Regions from separate parts of the Pseudomonas sp. TH37 genome, predicted to be linked through region 2. Evidence: riboswitches for the same ligand, from Rfam matches in the RefSeq annotation. Region 2 holds a riboswitch; the other holds the start of a gene.
The links. A riboswitch is a leader RNA that binds a small molecule or an ion and turns the genes downstream of it on or off. The one in region 2 is predicted to bind cobalamin.
Positions count from the first base shown of each region.

Region 1: linked by a shared signal. The riboswitch ahead of cobO (cob(I)yrinic acid a,c-diamide adenosyltransferase) and the one ahead of JFU11_RS24925 (CbtB-domain containing protein) in region 2 are both predicted to bind cobalamin.

Region 1 is NZ_JAEKFD010000001.1:301,250-310,866, forward strand. Features, by position in the region: gene cobC (alpha-ribazole phosphatase family protein) at 1-353, opposite strand, end outside; gene cobT (nicotinate-nucleotide--dimethylbenzimidazole phosphoribosyltransferase) at 350-1,405, opposite strand; gene cobU (bifunctional adenosylcobinamide kinase/adenosylcobinamide-phosphate guanylyltransferase) at 1,402-1,923, opposite strand; gene JFU11_RS01440 (cobyric acid synthase) at 2,071-3,534, opposite strand; gene cobD (threonine-phosphate decarboxylase CobD) at 3,540-4,532, opposite strand; gene cbiB (adenosylcobinamide-phosphate synthase CbiB) at 4,525-5,433, opposite strand; gene bluB (5,6-dimethylbenzimidazole synthase) at 5,430-6,080, opposite strand; gene JFU11_RS01460 (cobyrinate a,c-diamide synthase) at 6,077-7,459, opposite strand; gene cobO (cob(I)yrinic acid a,c-diamide adenosyltransferase) at 7,456-8,067, opposite strand; cobalamin riboswitch at 8,148-8,392, opposite strand; gene JFU11_RS01470 (hypothetical protein) at 8,547-9,143, shown strand; gene JFU11_RS01475 (sorbosone dehydrogenase family protein) at 9,212-9,617, shown strand, end outside.
Region 2 is NZ_JAEKFD010000012.1:91,150-100,766, forward strand. Features, by position in the region: gene JFU11_RS24905 (VWA domain-containing protein) at 1-406, opposite strand, end outside; gene JFU11_RS24910 (AAA family ATPase) at 526-1,533, opposite strand; gene cobN (cobaltochelatase subunit CobN) at 1,688-5,554, opposite strand; gene cobW (cobalamin biosynthesis protein CobW) at 5,558-6,619, opposite strand; cobalamin riboswitch at 6,720-6,934, opposite strand; cobalamin riboswitch at 7,123-7,351, shown strand; gene JFU11_RS24925 (CbtB-domain containing protein) at 7,472-7,678, shown strand; gene JFU11_RS24930 (CbtA family protein) at 7,690-8,397, shown strand; gene JFU11_RS24935 (cobalamin biosynthesis protein) at 8,394-8,807, shown strand; gene cobM (precorrin-4 C(11)-methyltransferase) at 8,890-9,617, shown strand, end outside.

The DNA.
Region 1 (9,617 bases), on a different contig from region 2:
GACTCACCCTCGGGCGGCGTGAACGAATAAGGATCAGCCCAGAACAAGCCCAACGCCTCGGCGCTGGTTTCCATCAGTGCCGCCGCGCTCTGCCCTTCCCAGGCACCAAAGTGCAGCTCTTGCAGATCCTTATTCAATTGCACCGGCAAACCCAGTTGCGCCCCAAGCTCTTCAGCAAAACGCGCACAACGCTGCAACGGCGAACTGACCAGTCGATCCCAGGGCCCCTGCTCGATCACCGCGGCGCGCATTTGCTCCCAGCCCCTGCCGGTCAGCGCATCGTCGAGGCTGCCGCGCAAACCGCCGCCGAGTTCAGTTTCGCCATGGCGCAACAGGTCCAGGCGCAAAGTCATGCCGGGCGATCCGCCACTGCGGCTTCGGCGAACGTCGCCATCTGCCCGTGCAGGTCGCAGGCCAGACGCAGCAATGGCACGGCCAATGCCGCACCACTGCCCTCGCCCAGTCGCAGACCGAGGTCCAGCAACGGTTCGGCGTTCAGGGTTTCGAGCACATGGCGATGACCCGGCTCGGCGCCGCGATGACCGAACAGCAACCACTCACGGCAGGCCGGATTCAAACTCACCGCCACCAGCGCGGCGACGCTGCAAATAAACCCGTCAACCAACACCGCGATACCTTCCTGAGCACAGGCCAGGTACGCGCCGACCAGCGCAGCAATTTCAAAACCGCCGAGGTTGAACAAGGTCTGCAGTGCATCACTACGCTGAGCGCCATGCAACGCCAAGGCACGTTCAATGACTTGGGCTTTGTGGCTGACACCCGCCGCGTTCAATCCAGTGCCCGGCCCGGCCAGATACACCACCGGGCAATCGAGTAACGCACAGGCCAACGCACTGGCCGCGGTGGTGTTGCCGATGCCCATTTCGCCACCGATGAACAACTGCGCACCGGCTGCGATGGCGCGCTGCACACTGTCACGACCAGCCTGCAAGGCGAGTTCGCCCTGGGCCTGAGTCATCGCTGGCCCCTGGACGAAATTCGCCGTACCCGGGCCGACGTTCAGGTGACGCACACCCGGCAGACTCAACGACGGCGTGATGGTGCCGAGATCGACCACTTCCAGGGAAGCACCCAACTGCCGCGCCAACACGCTGATCGCCGCGCCACCGCTGACAAAGTTGTGCAGCATCTGCCCGGTGACTTCCTGCGGAAACGCCGACACGCCTTCGGCGACCACACCATGGTCACCGGCAAAAATCGCAATCCACAGCTGATCGAGCGTCGGCTTGACCTGCCCCTGCAACCCTGCCAGTTGCACCGCTACCGATTCGAGCTGGCCGAGCGAGCCGGCAGGCTTGGTCAGTTGCTGTTGACGCGCCTGCGCCTGCTCGACCGCTTGCGCATCGATTGGCTTGCACGGGTTCAGCCACCAGGAGTGAGTCATAACGCAGTTCCTTTCAAAGTCAGGGGCAGGCCGGCGACGGTCAGGACGACTCGCTGACAGCGCTCGGCCAGGGCTTGATGCAGCCAACCGGCTTCATCGACATAGCGGCGAGTCAATTCGCCCAGCGGTACGACACCCATCCCGGTCTCGTTGCTGACAAAAATGATTTCACCCGGCAATGACGCCAGGCAGTCCAGCAAAGCTTTGCGTTCGGCCGATAAGCGCTCGGCGTTGTCGAGCATCAGTAGATTGGTCAGCCACAGCGTCAGGCAATCCACCAGCAAGCAACGATCGGCACTGGCGTTTTCCCGCAGCACACGGGCCAGCTCCAGCGGTTCTTCGATCAACGCCCATTCAGCTGGACGGCGGGCGCGATGATGGGCCACCCGTTCATTCATTTCACCGTCCAAAGGTTGGCTGGTGGCGATGTAGATGACTTGGAGCTGACTGTCTGTCGCCAGTTTTTCAGCCAAGCGACTTTTGCCGGAGCGGGCGCCGCCGAGGATCAGTTGCAGCATGGTTTATTCCTTAAAATCTTCGGTGAGGCGACGGGCCTCATCGCGGGCAAGCCCGCTCCCACAAGGATCGAGGCTGTTCACAGATCTTTGTCCCCCCACGAAACCTGCGGGAGCGGGCTTGCCCGCGAAGGGGCCTGTGCAGCCACCTCAAATCCCACAGAGCTCACGCAGCAACGAAGTATCCAGATGCTTCTCCACCAGATCCGCCAGCCGTTCGATATCGCGCTCACGCAAGGCGTGGTAATCGACTTCCTGCACATCCTGCAACCCGGCCCAGCGCAACAGCGCACTGCACGCTGCCGGAGACTCGAACAGGCCATGCAGATACGTGCCGAAAATCTGCCCATCGACACTTTGCGCGCCATCGCAGCGACCATCGTCGAGCTGCACCGCGGCGTTTTCCAGCGCCGGCCCAGTGGTCACGCCGGCATGAATTTCATAGCCGCTGACCTGCGCATCTTCCAGCACCAGACGCCCACGCACATTGCGCAATTGCTTCTCTTCTTCGAGCCGAGTTTCGAACGCCAGCAAGCCCAAACCGGTACTGGAACCCGGTGCACCTTCGAGGCCCAGCGGATCATGCACCTGCTCGCCGAGCATTTGCAGACCGCCACAGATCCCCAACACTTTTCCACCGTAGCGCAAGTGCCGCGAAATAGCCGTTTCCCAACCGTTAGCCCGCAAGTACGCGAGGTCACTGCGCACGCTTTTCGAGCCGGGAAGAACGATCAGGTCGGCCGGCGGAATCGCCTGACCGGGGCCGATGAATTGCAGATCCACTTGCGGATGCAGGCGCAGCGGATCGAAATCGGTGTGGTTGCTGATACGCGGCAACACCGGCACCACCACGTTGAGCACTTGATCGGCCTTATCGGTCTGCCGCTGATCGAGACCATCCTCGGCCTCAAGATGCAGGTCCATCACATAAGGCAAAACGCCGATCACCGGTTTGCCAGTGCGCTCCTCCAGCCAATCGAGGCCTGGTTGCAGCAAGGCGATGTCACCGCGAAAACGGTTGATGATGAAACCTTTGACTCGCGCCTGTTCGCTGGGCGACAGCAGCTCCAGCGTACCGACCAAATGCGCGAAAACTCCACCGCGATTGATGTCGGCAATCAGCACCACCGGGCAGTCCACCGCCTCGGCAAATCCCATGTTGGCGATGTCGCCGGCGCGCAGGTTGATCTCTGCCGGCGAACCCGCCCCTTCGACCATCACCACCGGATACGCCGCGCTCAAACGTTTATGGGAGGCCAGCACCGCTTGCATGGCGATGGCTTTGTAGTCGTGATAAGCGACGGCATTCATGGTGGTGACCGCTCGCCCATGAATGATCACTTGGGCGCCGGTATCGCTATTGGGCTTGAGCAGCACCGGGTTCATGTCGGTGTGCGGTTCGAGGTTGGCGGCCTGAGCCTGCACCGCTTGAGCGCGGCCAATCTCGCCACCGTCGGCGGTCACCGCGCTGTTGAGGGCCATGTTCTGCGGTTTGAACGGCACGACGCTCACGCCCTGACGCGTCACCCAGCGACACAGCGCCGTCACCAGCGTGCTTTTACCGGCGTCCGATGTAGTGCCCTGCACCATCAAAGTCGCGCCTTGCACCATCAACGTAGTCATTGCGCTTCCTTAACGTAGGCTTCAAGCGCTTGCTCGAAACGCAGCCAATCCGCTTCATCGGCGGGCAAGCCAAACCGCACGCTGCTGTTGTGGGTGAACAACCGCAGCAGAATGCCGCGCCGGGCCATGAATTCATGCAGCGCTTCGGCGCACTCGGTGATCAGCCATTGGAACAATGCGCAGCCACCCTGAGGTTTGAAACCGTACTGTTCAAGCAGCAACGCTAGACGCTCGCCGGCCTCGTCAGTACGAATGCGCTGTCGAGTGTGCCCGTCCGTATCCGTCAGGCACGCCTGACCCAGCACTCGGGTCGGACCGCTGACCGCCCAAGGCCCGACCTGTTCGGCCAGCAGTTTGAGCAACTTGCGCTCGGCCAATACAAAACCCAGCCGCACACCGGCCAGGCCGAAAAATTTGCCAAAGGAGCGCAGCACGATCAAGCAGATCTGATTGGTGAATGGCGCCAGACTCAAATGCGGGGTGTTGTCCATGAACGCCTCGTCCACCACCAGCCAGCCACCGCGCTGGGCCAGCCGCGAATGCCAATCCAGCAGGCGAGCCGGGGTCAGGCTCAACCCCGTGGGATTGTTCGGGTTGACCACCACCAGCACGTCGAGGCTGTCGAGAAAGAAATCGACTTCCGACTCCAGCACTTCACGCACGATGTAACCGTTGCGACGCCAGGCTTCGGCGTGTTCGGCGTAACACGGCGACAGCACGCCGACCTTGCCAGCCCGGCGCAAACGCGGCAGCAGCTGGATCGCCATTTGCGAACCGGCCACCGGCAACACTTGGGCCGCACCGTAATAGTCGCAGGCAGCCTGCTCCAGACCGTCATCGGTTTCCGGCAACCGCGCCCAGGCCCGCAGCGGGATGTCCGGGACCGGGAATGGCCAAGGTGCCAGGCCACTGGACAGGTCGAGCCAATCGGCTTCGGCAATACCGTATTCAAGCGCCGCCTTGCGCAAGCGACCACCGTGCTCAAGCATAGAACTCAGCCCCCACGCAGAGAATCAGCAGCCATAACCATACCCCGCGCTGGACCAATTGCCAGCCACGGTCGATGGAATCGGCATCCGCCGGCACGCCTTCGCCCAATTGCGGACGTTGATGCAGTTCACCGTGATAAATCGCCGCCCCACCCAACTCGACACCCAGCGCACCGGCACCGGCCGCCATCACCGGCCCGGCATTCGGGCTATCCCAGGTCGGGCCCTGGGTACGCCAGCACTTCAGCGCCAGTCGGGTTTTGCCCAGCAACGCGTAGGTCAACGCCACCAGGCGCGCGGGAATGTAGTTCAGAACATCATCGATCTTCGCTGCCGCCCAACCAAAACGTTCGAAGCGTTCGTTGCGATAACCCCACATCGCATCGAGAGTGTTGCTCAGACGATAGAGCACCACGCCGGGCGCACCCGCCACGGCAAACCAGAACAGCGCGGCGAACACTGCATCGCTGCCGTTCTCCAGCACCGACTCGGTGGCGGCGCGGGCAACTTCGGTTTCATCCAGTTCGCTGGTTTGACGGCTGACCAGATAACCAACACGTTTGCGCGCCTCGATCAGATCATCGCTGCGCAGGGCCTTGGCCACCGGCTCGACATGCTCGCCGAGACTGCGCATGCCAAGGGCGCAATAGAGCACGAGAATCTCGACGATCCAGCCAACGTAAGGCGTCCAGGAAAGTGCGGTGGCCAACAAGGTCAGCGGCACGACCGCCATCACCCAGGCCGTAACGCCATGACTGCGCCAGCCGCGGCCACCGTAGTTGAAACGTTGCTCGATGCGATCGGCAAAACGACCGAACGCCACCAGCGGATGCCAGCGTTTGGGTTCACCCAGCAGCGCATCCAGCGCGACCGCGGCGACACTCAACAACGCCACACTCATTGACTCACTCCCCAATAATTTTCATACAGCAACTCGCTGAGTGGACGCGCCTGCGCCCAGCCTTCGAGTACCAACATCGGCGCCGGATAGAATTCCTTGACCGGCCCCAGGCAAAGAACGGCCAAAGGCTTGGCCCCGCTCGGTAAACCCAGCAAGTCCGCCAGCGCTTGCGGCTCGAACAATGACACCCAGCCCATGCCCAAGCCTTCGGCGCGGGACGCGAGCCAAAGGTTCTGGATGGCGCAGGACAACGAGGCCATGTCCATTTCCGGCAATGTACGACGGCCGAAGATATGCCGCTCGCGATCGTCCATCAGCGCGGCGACCAGCACCTCGGCGCAGTCGTTGATGCCTTCGACCTTGAGCTTCATGAATTCGTCGGAGCGTTCGCCGAGGGCTTCGGCGGTGCGGATGCGTTCTTCTTCCACCAGCTGCTGAATCTTGCCGCGCAGTGCCCGGTCGCTGATGCGGATGAAACGCCAAGGCTGCATCAGGCCGACACTTGGCGCCTGATGCGCGGCCTCGAGCAGACGCCTCAGCAACTCAGGCTCGACGGTGCCTCCGCTGAAATGCCGCATGTCGCGGCGTTCGGCGATGGCTCGGTAAACAGCTGCGCGTTCGGCTTCGGAAAATGCGTTGTCCGTCATGGCCTCTTCGCGAGCAAGCCCGCTCCCACATTTGAAATGCGTTCCCCTGTGGGAGCGGGCTTGCTCGCGAAGGCGGCCTCAAGGTCAGGCACAAACAGCGCGGCAATCGCCGATGGATTGGACGGAAAATAAAAATGCACATAAGAGGCTGTCATCCGCCCCTCGCGATAAACCGCCTCCGCCCCTCGCCCGCCATTCGGGCTCAGCCCACGAGCAATTGGCTCAAGTTCAGTGCTGGTCAACGAGTGGTGATAGGTGTGCCCACGCAGCAAACCTTCCGGCAATTCGACCGCCTGCAAGGCCAACGCGGCAAGACGCTTCTGCATCACCGCATCACCGGCCAGCAAACCGACCAGTTCAGCGCGAGTGCCCTCGACATCGGTCAATGAGTCGAGCAAATACAGCATGCCGCCACACTCGGCGAGCAACGGTTTACCCGCCGCGTGATGAGCGCGGATCGCGGTCAGCATCGGCGTGTTTTGTGACAACGCCACATGGTGCAATTCAGGGTAACCGCCCGGCAGATAAAGACTGTCTGCCTCCGGTAACGCGGTGTCGCGGATCGGCGAGAAGAAAGACAATTCGGCGCCCATGGCCCGCAGCAGATCCAGGCTCGCGCCGTAGGTAAACGCAAAAGCTTCGTCCCGGGCTACGGCAATCCGTACACCGGCCAGCAACGGTTCGGCTGCGATCATTTCAGGCGCGGCGAATTCCACGGCCGGCGGTAGAGCCACATCGCAACTGCTGGCCAGTGACTCGGCCGCCGCATCGAGACGCAGGTCGAGATCATTCAGCTCGCTGGCCTGAACCAGACCGAGATGCCGACTCGGCAATTCGATCCCGGTCTCCCGGGACAACGCTCCGTACCAGCGCAAGCCTTCAGTCAGGCTGCCTTCGAGCAACTGCGCATGGCGTACAGTGCCGACCCGGTTGGCCAGTACACCGGCAAACGGCAAGTCCGGCTGATAGCGCGCAAGGCCCAGGGCCAGCGCACCAAACGTCTGCGCCATGGCGGTGCCGTCGATCACGCCGAGCACCGGCACACCGAAGTGCCGCGCCAGATCGGCGCTGGACGGCGTACCGTCGAACAGCCCCATGACGCCTTCGATGAGGATCAGATCGGCTTCGCCAGCGGCCTCCCACAATAGACGCCGACTTTCCTGCTCGCCGACCATCCACATGTCGAGTTGATAGACCGGTGCGCCGCTGGCGCGCTCGAGAATCATCGGGTCGAGAAAGTCCGGGCCGCATTTGAACACGCGAACCTTGCGCCCCTGATTGCGATGCAAACGGGCAAGCGCGGCGGTGACGGTGGTCTTGCCCTGACCGGAGGCCGGCGCGGCGATCAGTACCGCCGGGCAATGACGTGGTTGACTCACAACTCGACGCCTTTTTGCGCTTTGATTCCGGCCTGGAAGGCGTGCTTGATCATGCCCATTTCAGTGACGGTGTCGGCCAGCTCGATCATCTCCGGCTTGGCGCCACGACCGGTGACTACCACATGCTGCATCGGCGGACGGGCCTGCAAGTCGCTGAGCACCTGATCGAGATCGAGGTAGCCGTGCTTGAGGGCGATGTTCAACTCATCGAGCACCACGAGGCCAATGGCCGGATCACGCAGCAATTCGCGGGACACCGCCCAGGCGGCTTCGGCGGCGGCAATGTCACGCTGGCGATCCTGGGTTTCCCAAGTGAAGCCCTCGCCCATCACATGAAAACGCACCTGTTCCGGAAAGCGCCGGAAGAACAGCTCCTCGCCGGTGCTGGTGCGCCCCTTGATGAACTGCACCACGCCGCATTGCATGCCGTGGCCCATGGCCCGCGAAAGCATGCCGAACGCCGAGCTGCTCTTGCCCTTGCCGTTGCCGGAAAGCACCAGCAGCAAACCGCATTCATTCGGGGAGTTGGCGATGCGTTCGTCGATCACCGCTTTTTTGCGCAGCATGCGCGCCAGGTGGCGTTCGTCACGATCGGGGGTATCAGTCATGGGGGAGCTCTCCGTTGAGGCTGGATAACGGCGGGCAGGCACAAGAATAGACGGCAAGAAGCCTGGCATCGCCCACCGTGATGCCGTTGGATGAATCAGGCCGGTCTCCGGGCTCATGAGCGGCTTGCGCCTGACTGCGCGCCTTCCCATGTCGACAGTCGACACAGTGGCTAGGGCCAGGCCCTTGCACAGTCTTCACTCATTTACCGTTGCGGGGGCAGCGCCGGGATCATGACTCTTCGTCGCTTGAAGATAGTCACTCACCGGCTTCCCTGTTTCACTCTGTCGGCCACCGCCACAGAGCACCTGAAACAAGCCGCGAAGGTTAGAGGGTTGGGGGTGGAGCGTCAATTGAAGACAAAGCTCGGGCGAGCGATATACTGCCGCCGATCAAATTTCTGACACCCAACTTGCACCACACTGTCAGCAGTGATATCAAAGCGCCACAACCCAACATCACAATTACAAGGGTGAGCAACATGCAAGGCATGATCATCAGCAATCCGAAGCTGGAATTCCTGCGACCGGTGCTGGAACGCTGGTTTGACTGTATCGACCGCTACAACGCTGTACGCGGCGATAACGACACACCTTATTGGTACGACGAAAAAGCCAACCTCGGCCTGCTCTCCGCCGCAGCCTGGATGGCAGAAATGGTCACCTTGCAACAAACGCCGACGCGCAAGCAGAACGAAGAAGGCGAACGCAACGGCCGCGCCGATCTGTTTATCGCCACTCCCGAAGCCACCGCCGAACAACGCGCCTACCTTCAAGCCACTCAACGCTGGCCGCGGGTCAACAGCCTGAACCTGACTCAGGCGCTGCAGGACATCACCAGCGAGGCCAAGAGGATCAGCTACGCCAGCGACCTGAAACTCGGTTGCCTGTTCGTTGCGCCGCAAAAAGCTCAGCAGAGCGCTACACCGGAAGAACTCCAGGACATGCTCGACGACCTGCAAAAGGAACCCAGCTGCGCCGTGGCCTGGTATTTCCCGTACGCCTATCGCAAGTTGCGCAATGAAGCCGGCAACTACCATCCGGGCATCGCCGTGCTGCTCAAGGAAGCCCGCGGCTGACGGGTTGAACCATCGAACGTCTACGCTTCTCTATGATTACGTCAATGCATTCATAGGGAAGATCAGTAATGCGCAAACCCCAGCTCGTTTTCATCATCGCGCTCGCCGGAGGGCTCGCCGCCTGTGGTGAAACCTCCAGCCTGCAAGTCTCGGACGGCACAGGCCCCTCGCCCAAGCTGCCAGAACCGAATAAAACCCTGATCCCGACAGTGAACATCGCCCCGGCGATCGGCTGGCCTGAAGGCAAGAAACCTGTCGCCGCGACGGGGACTCAAGTGGCGGCGTTTGCCGAAGGCCTCGATCATCCGCGCTGGCTCTATGTGTTGCCCAACGGCGATGTGCTGGTGGCCGAAACCAACGCACCACCCAAACCCGATGATGGATCAGGCATTCGCGGCTGGGTCATGGGCAAAGTCATGGGCCGCGCCGGTGCTGGCGTCCCCAGCCCGAACCGCATCACTCTGCTGCGGGACA
Region 2 (9,617 bases):
ATTCCTTCACCCGTCCATCCGTCACCAGCAACAGCCGTTGCTGTTCTGCCGGAAAACGCTTTTGCCGTGCCGCTAGCCAGTGCCCTGCTTCACTCAGCGCCGCCAGCATCGGCGTTCCGCCACCGGCACCAAGCCCTTCGAGCCAGTCGCGCAAGCCAGCGGAAGCTTTCAAACCTTGCACCTGCCACTTCGGTACATGGCCGCTGGCGGTCAGCAAAGCCAAGCGCGCACGCTGTCGATAGGCATCGTCGAACAGTTGCGCCAGCAAGCCCTTGGCATCGCTCAACGCTTGATGACGACGGGTCGAGGCCGAGGCGTCGACGATCACCAGCCATAATTCATGAGGACTGCGGGTGCGCAGATGAAACAGCACATCGTCGCGTTGACGCGGTCGGCCATTGAGCAAGGTGCCGGGCCAATTGATCGATCCGCTCAGGGCTGCGTGACGCTTGCCCTGTTTACCGTGATCCAGCCGTCCTGCGCGGGGTCTGGCATTCGCCCCCGCGTCTGATCGAGGGCGAATGCCTAGGGCTTTTTTGGCCAGCTCGGCACTTCACGTCGAGCGCCGACCGGCAGCGCCTGGGCAGGTATTTCGCCCCACTGGCCCTGACCTTCGCTCGGGTTGGCGTTCTGATTGGAAGGCGGCGGTGCTGCGGGTGATTGGTGCGGCATCGGTGGCGAGTGTTCGCGACGACGATGGCGCAAGGCAAATTCAGCGACCGCGTCGATATCGTCCTCACTGATCGCGGTCGCGCCCCGCCATGCCGCGTGGGCCCGTGCCGCGCGCAACCAGACCAGATCGGCTCGCAGGCCATCGACGCCGGCAGCAAAACAACGCTCGGTGATCTGCGCCAGCGCGGCATCGTCGAGGGGAATGCTCGCGAGTGCCGAGCGCGCCTTTTGGCAACGCTCGCGCAGTGCGTGTTGCTGGCTTTCCCATTCGGCGCAGAACCCTTGCGGGTCGCTGTCGAAATCCAGTCGGCGACGGATGATCTGACCGCGCTCGGCCGGTGCGGTGTGGCCACTGAGGGCGACGTTCAGGCCAAAGCGGTCGAGCAATTGCGGGCGCAATTCGCCCTCTTCCGGATTCATGGTGCCGATCAGCACAAACTTCGCCGAATGCCGATGGGAAATCCCGTCGCGCTCGATCAGGTTGGTGCCGCTGGCGGCCACGTCGAGCAGTAAGTCCACGAGGTGATCGGGCAGCAGATTGACTTCATCGACATACAACACGCCGCCGTCGGCCTTGGCCAGTACACCGGGGGAAAACTGTGCGCGACCTTCGCTCAAGGCCGCGTCGAGGTCGAGGGTGCCCACCAGCCGTTCTTCGGTGGCGCCCAGAGGCAAAGTGACGAATTGACCGCTGGCCAACAGGTCCGCCAGGCCTCGGGCCAGGGTGGATTTGGCCATGCCGCGCGGGCCCTCGATCAGCACGCCACCGATTTTCGGGTCGATGGCGGTCAGGCACAGCGCGAGCTTCAAGTCATCGGCGCCGACCACGGCGGAAAGCGGGAAATGGGGGGTGTCGGTCATTTTCAAATCTCAGTCATGGTCGGTGGCAGGCACACCTTGTACCTGTGGGAGCGTGGCTTGCCCGCGAAGGCGCCCGCTCAGTCGAAATCAATGTTGATTGTTAGGACCTCTTCGCGGGCAAGCCACGCTCCCACAGGTACAAGGTGTCACAGAGTTATCCGTCTTCTTCTATATCCAGCAACAAATTCTCCAGCGCCTCGCGGTACTCGCCCGGCTCTTTCCACATCCCTCGCTGCTGCGCTTCCAGCATGCGCTCGGTCATGTCGCGCAGGGCATGGGGATTGTGTTCGCGGACAAACTCCCGGGTCGCCGGATCGAGCAAATAGGCGTCCGCCAGCAACGCATATTGGTGATCGTCGATCAACTGCGTGGTGGCGTCGAACGCAAACAGGTTATCGACCGTCGCCGCCAGTTCGAACGCGCCTTTATAGCCATGACGCTTGACCCCGTCGATCCATTTCGGATTGGCCGCCCGGGAACGGATCACCCGGTTAAGCTCTTCCTTCAAGGTGCGGATCTTCGGCAAGTCCGGCTGACTGTGGTCGCCGTGATAACTGGCCGCCGCTTCACCGCTGAGGCTTTCGACAGCCGCCAGCATGCCACCCTGGAACTGGTAATAGTCGTTGGAATCGAGCAAGTCGTGTTCGCGGTTGTCCTGGTTTTGCAGCACTGCCTGCACCTGGCTCAGACGCTGAGCGAACTGTTCGCGGGCGGCGGTGCCTTCATCGGAGCCGCCGTAAGCGTAGCCGCCCCAGTTCAGGTAAACCTCGGCCAGGTCTTCGCGGCTTTGCCACAAGCGACCGTCGATGGCGCCCTGCACGCCCGCTCCGTAAGCACCCGGTTTGGCCCCGAAGATGCGCCAGCCGGCCTGTCGCCGCGCCGCGTCTTCATCCAGACCGGATTCCAACAGCGCTTGCCGCTCGGCGCGGACCTTGGCCGCCAACGGGTTGAGATCGTCTGGCTCATCCAGCGCGGCGACCGCTTGCACGGCGGCATCGAACAGGCGGATCAGGTTGGCAAAGGCATCGCGGAAAAATCCGGAGACGCGCAAGGTCACATCCACCCGCGGGCGGTCCAGCAAACTCAACGGCAGAATTTCGAAGTCATCGACGCGCTGGCTTCCGGTCGCCCAGACCGGTCGCACGCCCATCAGCGCCATGGCCTGGGCGATGTCGTCGCCGCCGGTGCGCATGGTTGCGGTGCCCCAGACCGACAGGCCGAGCTGCCGCAGGTGATCGCCGTGGTCCTGTAAGTGCCGCTCAAGAATCAGGTTCGCGGATTGGAAGCCGATGCGCCACGCGGTGGTGGTCGGCAGGTTGCGCACGTCCACCGAATAGAAATTGCGCCCGGTGGGCAGCACGTCCAGCCGGCCGCGACTCGGCGCACCGCTCGGGCCGGCCGGGACGAATCGGCCGCTGAGAGCGTCGAGCAGACCGCGGATTTCCGCTGGGCCGCAGGCGTCCAGGCGTGGGGCAACCACTTCGCGCAGGCTCTCAAGGATGGCGCTGACGTCAGCCCACGCAAGACCCTGTGGGAGCGGGCTTGCCCGCGATAGCGGTGGGTCAGATAAATCAATGTCGACTGACACGCCGCCTTCGCGGGCAAGCCCGCTCCCACAGGGGGCGCGGTGGGCTTGAGATGGGTTCAGTGTCAGCAAGATCAGTTCAGCGGCAAATAGCTCCAGTCGCTCGCGGGTATCGCCCGCTGTGCGCCATAGCTCATCGCTGACCGACAACAGGGCATCCGGACGCAGCCCGACCCAAGGCTCAGCCAACGCACAATCCAATGGATCAAACCCCAACGCGAACGCCTTGGCCAGCGCCCGCAACAAGCTCGATTGCGCCCCACGACCATCGCCACGAGGAATACGCAGCAAGGCCAACAAGGTGTCGATGCGCAACCGACCGACCGGCGACTCGCCAAACACGTGCAGGCCATCGCGGATCTGCGACTCCTTCAAATCGCACAGATACGTGTCCAGACGCGGCAACCAGATCGCCGCATCGGCGTCACTGTCGAGCTTTTCGTCCAGTTGCAGTTCGCGGTCGATGTGCGTGTCGCGCACCAGTTGCAGGATGTCGCGCTGCAACTCTCGGGCGCGGCGTGGATCGAGCAATTGCGCTTCGTAATATTCGTCGGCCAACAATTCGAGATTGCGCAGCGGACCGTAGGTTTCAGCGCGGGTCAGCGGCGGCATCAGGTGATCGATGATCACCGCCTGGGTGCGGCGCTTGGCCTGGGCGCCCTCGCCCGGGTCGTTGACGATAAATGGATAGATGTTCGGCAGCGGTCCGAGCAATGCGTCCGGCCAGCAATTTTCCGACAGCCCGACGCCCTTGCCCGGTAGCCATTCGAGGTTGCCGTGTTTGCCGACGTGAATCACGCCGTGAGCGCCGTAGGTGTTGCGCAACCAGAAGTAGAAAGCGAGATAGCCGTGGGGCGGCACCAGGTCCGGGTCGTGATAGACAGCACTTGGATCGACTTGATAACCCCGGGCCGGTTGAATGCCGACGAAGGTCAGGCCGAAGCGCAGACCGGCAATCATCATTCGTCCGCCACGGAACATTGGATCGTTTTCGGGTGTGCCCCAACGTTCCAGTACGGCTTGGCGATTGGCCTCGGGCAGCGCGTTGAACATCAGGTTGTAGTCGTCCAGCCCGAGGCTTTGATGGCAGGGACGCTGGTCGAGGGTGTCGAGGTCGTTGCTGACGCCGCCGAGCAATTGCTGGATCAGCGCGGTACCGCTGTCCGGCAACTCGGCCGGCAGCGGATAACCTTCTTTATGAAGCGCACGCAGAATATTCAGCGCCGCGGCGGGAGTGTCGAGGCCGACACCATTGCCGATACGCCCATCGCGAGTCGGGTAGTTGGCGAGGATCAGGGCGATGCGTTTTTCGCCATTGGGCACTCGCGCCAGATCGATCCAGCGCCGCGCCAGTTCGGCGACAAAATCCATGCGCTCAGGTGCAGGCCGGTAGCAGACCACGTCGGATTGACTGCGCTCACTGCGCCAGGCCAGATCCTTGAAACTGATCGGCCGGCTGATGATCCGGCCGTCCAGTTCCGGCAGCGCGATGTGCATCGCCAGATCGCGAGGACCAAGGCCCTGCTCGCTGGCGCGCCAACCGGGTTCATTGTCCTGGGCGCAGATCGCCTGGATAACCGGGATATTGCGGCGAAACGGTCGCAAGTGCGGCGCTTCGGGACTGGACTGGGCGAAACCGGTGGTGTTGAGAATCACCCCCGCCTCGACTTCATCCAGCAAGTCCTCAACCACCGTCAGGCAGCCGGGCTCTTTCAGACTGGCCAGCGCAATCGGCAACGGATTCAACCCCGCCGCTTGCAAACGCTGGCAGAAAATATCGATGAAATCGGTGTTCGCCGCCTGCAAATGCGAGCGGTAAAACAGCACCGCCGCCACCGGCTGATCAGCTTGCCAGTCGGCTTGCCAATCCTTCAGTTCTGCGGGGCTTTTTTGCGGGTGGTAAATCGCGGTGCGTGGCAGGGTTTGCGGCTCGGACCATGGGTAGTCACGGCCCAGCCAGCGACTGGCGAGGCAGCGAAACAGGTCGAGCGCATTGGCCATGCCGCCCTGACGCAGGAAGTGCCAGAGCCGGTCGCGGTCTTGCGCGGTGACGGTGCTCAGGTCACTGAGTTCCGGGTCCGGGCGATCATCCCCCGGCACCAGAATCAGCTGCACGCCGCGCTCGGACAATTCCACCAGACGCTCGATGCCATAACGCCAATAGGCGATGCCGCCGTGCAGCGAGATCAGAATCACCTTGGCGTGGCGCAGCACTTCGTCGACGTAGAGATCGACCGAGGCGTGATTCTGCACCTGCATCGGGTTGGCCAGGCGCACGCTCGGGTAATCGTCGGGCAACTGTTGCGCCGCTTCGGCGAGCAACGCCAGGCTGGAATCGCCGCTGCACAGGATCACCAGCTCGGCGGGGGTTTGTCCAAGGTCGGCAATGTTGTCATCCGACACGAAACCGCCGGGCTGGGTCCTGAGCAGGTGCATGGTTTAAACGCTGAGCGCTGCGCGCAATTGCGCTTCGAGCGCAGCGGCGTCCAGGTCCTGACCGATTAACACCAGACGGGTGGTGCGCGCTTCTTCAGCGCCCCACTGACGGTCGAAGTGCTTGTCGAAGCGCGTGCCCACGCCCTGGATCAGCAGACGCATCGGCTTGTTCGGCACTGCTGCAAAACCTTTGACCCGAAGGATGCCGTGCTGGACCACCAATTGAGTCAGCGCATCCATCAGCAGGCTTTCGTCGGCTTGTGGCAGCTCGATCGAGATGGAATCAAACGCGTCATGGTCGTGGTCGTCTTCACCTTCATGGTGATGATCGTGATGGCTGTGACGGCTGTCGATGTGTTCTTCGGAACCGGCGCCCAGGCCGATCAGCACGTCCAATGGCAGACGACCGCTGCTGGCTTCGATGACTTTCACCGCTGGCGGCAGTTCTTCGGCGACTTCCAGGCGCACGCGGGCCAGGTCTTCAGCGCTGATCAGGTCGGCCTTGTTGAGGATCACCAGGTCGGCGCTGGCCAGTTGGTCGGCGAACAGCTCATGCAGCGGCGATTCGTGGTCCAGGTTCGGGTCGAGTTTGCGCTGGGCATCGACCTGATCCGGGAAGGCAGCGAAGGTGCCAGCAGCCACGGCCGGGCTGTCGACCACGGTGATCACCGCGTCAACCGTACAGGCGCTGCGGATTTCTGGCCACTGGAAGGCTTGAACCAAAGGTTTTGGCAGGGCCAGGCCCGAAGTTTCGATGAGGATGTGGTCGAGGTCGCCGCGACGAGCGACCAGTTCGCGCATCACCGGGAAGAATTCTTCCTGAACCGTGCAGCACAGGCAGCCGTTGGCCAGTTCGTAGACGCGACCGTTGGCTTCTTCTTCGGTGCAACCGATCGAGCACTGCTTGAGGATTTCGCCGTCGATGCCCAGCTCGCCAAACTCGTTGACGATCACCGCGATGCGACGGCCCTGGGCGTTGTCGAGCATGTGGCGCAGCAAGGTGGTTTTGCCCGAGCCGAGGAAGCCGGTAACGATGGTGACGGGGAGTTTGGCCAGTGTTTTCATCGGATGCCCTTTGGCAAGGTGGCGGGCATACGGGACGACAATCGCAGCGGCAGGTGCACGCGCGCAAGAGTTCCGCCACCGGATCACCCCGCCCGGTTGTAGTGAGAATCTGTGTCGAGGCAGGTCTCCTGGCTGACGGTGTGCCAATCGTTCGACTGGCGCTTGCTGCGCCTTCCCGCGAACCTGATGGATCAGGGTTTGCAGTGGCGTGGCAGCGAACATCACCGTTCACAGTTGCGGGGGCAGCCGCGGCATCGACCGCGTTCCCTTCTTAGCTTCGGCAGACGCCGAAGAACCTCGAAAGCGCAAGGCTACGCATCGTGTGGGGGCGGGTCAATGTTCATGCCGCGTTCTGTGGAGGCTGGGATGACGCCATCGCGGGCAAGCCCGCTCCCACAGTTGATCGCATTCCCTTGTGGGAGCGTGGCTTGCCCGCGATGCAGGCGACTGGGTTCCGAGTTGAGAACCCATGCCAATTGACGCCCAACCCCCGCCCATGCTCTCCTACACGCCTTGTTACGGGTGCCCTTCACAGGGTGAAACGGGAAACCGGTGAATCATGTGCTTTACTCTAAAGCCATGTCAGTCCGGTGCTGCCCCCGCAACGGTAAGCGAGTGAAGCGTCAGATCCACTGTGCCCGTCATACGGCATGGGAAGGTGATGCTTGCAGGTTTCGGCGCAAGCCCTGCCCCTCGCGAGCCCGGAGACCGGCCCGCAACACAAAGTGACTTTTACGTTCACTGAATAACAAACCCGCGGTGGGCGGGCGCTGTTCGAAATCTCTGCGTGCCCCGGCGTGCGGAGGTTTTCATGCGCTCTATTCACCCGCTGACAGACCAGAGGGAAGCGCCATGTCGATCATCAGCAGCACCGGCAGCAACACCGATAAAAAGATCACGATCAGCACCACCACTACCCTGAGCCAACGCCTGACCGCCGCTTTTTGTGCGTCGATCCTTGGCGCGTGCCTTGTGTATTTCGCCGGTTTCTCGCACATCGAAGCGGTGCATAACGCCGCGCACGATACCCGTCACAGTTCTGCCTTTCCGTGCCATTGAGACCTGCTGACATGATCAAGCGTATTGCGCAAACCGCAGGCTTCACAGGGCTGCTGGCCGCCCTGCTGTTGACCCTGCTGCAAAGTTTCTGGGTGGCCCCGCTGATTTTGCAGGCCGAGACCTACGAAAAATCCGAGCCAGCCGCTGTTGAAATTCACGAGCACGCCGCGGGTGCTGTCACCGCTCACACTCACGATGCCGAAGCCTGGGAGCCGGAAGACGGCTGGCAGCGCGTGCTGTCGACCACCGGCGGCAATCTGGTGGTAGCGGTCGGTTTCGCTTTGATGCTCGCGGGCCTCTACACCTTGCGCGCCCCACGCCGTACCTCTCAGGGCCTGCTCTGGGGTCTGGCCGGTTATGCGACATTCGTGCTGGCGCCCACCCTCGGCCTGCCACCTGAGCTGCCGGGCACCGCTGCTGCGGATCTGGCGCAACGGCAGATCTGGTGGATTGGCACTGCCGCATCCACTGCTGTAGGCATCGCGCTGATCGTGTTCAGCCGCCACTGGCTGATGAAGATCCTCGGCGTAGCGATTCTCGCCGTTCCGCACGTCATTGGCGCGCCACAACCGGAAGTGCATTCCATGCTGGCTCCGGAAGCCCTGGAAGCGCAGTTCAAAATCGCTTCGCAGCTGACCAACATGGCGTTCTGGCTGGCCCTGGGCCTGATCAGCGCCTGGTTGTTCCGCCGCAAAAGCGATGGCCAATACTCCGCATGACTGACGTCAGCGCAGCGCCGACCCTGGTGGTCGGCCTGGGCTGCCAGCGCGGCTGCCCCGTCAGCACGCTGCGGGCGCTGCTTGATCAGGCGTTACAGGCCCATCAAATCGAGCTTCGTGAGATCAAGGCCTTGGCCAGTATCGATCTCAAGCGCGAAGAGCCCGCCCTGATCGAACTGGCCGAACAACTGGCATTGCCGTTGATGTATTTCAGCAGCGAACAATTGGCCGGTTATGAACCGCAACTCAGCCACCACTCGGACATCGCGTTCGAACGCACCGGCTGTTACGGCGTAGCGGAAAGTGCCGCACTGGCATTGGCCGAACAGTTGGCTCAGGCACCGGCAAAGTTGCTGATTCCACGACAAAAATACGCCCAGGCCACCCTTGCATTGGCCAGCGCCGCGTAAAATCCCCGATAATCCCCGCCTTCGATCATGAGCAATCTTCATCTGAAGCGTGCCCATACCCTTTTTCTGACAGGAAACGACGATGACCGTCTACTTCATTGGCGCAGGCCCCGGCGACCCGGAACTGATCACCGTCAAAGGCCAGCGGCTAATTCGTAGCTGCCCGGTCATCATCTATGCAGGCTCCCTGGTGCCCGCCGCCGTGCTGGAGGGCCACCGGGCCGAACAGGTGGTCAACAGCGCCGAATTGCACCTGGAACAGATCATCGAGCTGATCAAGACCGCCCATGCCAACGGCCAGGACGTGGCCCGGGTGCATTCCGGCGATCCGAGCCTGTACGGCGCGATTGGCGAGCAGATTCGCTACTTGCGTGAACTCGAGATCCCTTTCGAAATCATTCCCGGCGTCACCGCCACCGCAGCCTGCGCAGCGCTTTTAGGTGCTGAACTGACCTTGCCGGACGTGTCACAAAGCGTGATTCTGACCCGCTACGCCGACAAGACCGCGATGCCGGCCGGTGAAGAGCTGGGCAGTCTGGCGCAGCATGGGGCGACCATGGCGATCCACTTGGGGGTCAATCATCTGGAGAAGATCCTCGTCGAATTGCTCCCGCACTACGGCGCCGATTGCCCGATAGCGGTGATTCATCGGGCAACCTGGCCGGATCAGGATTGGGTGGTGGGGACGCTGGCGGATATTGCCGGGAAGGTTGAAGCCAAGGGATTTCGCCGCACGGCGCTGATTCTGGTGGGCCGGGTGTTGGGCAGCGATCATTTCAGTGAATCGTCGTTGTATCGCGCGGGGCATGC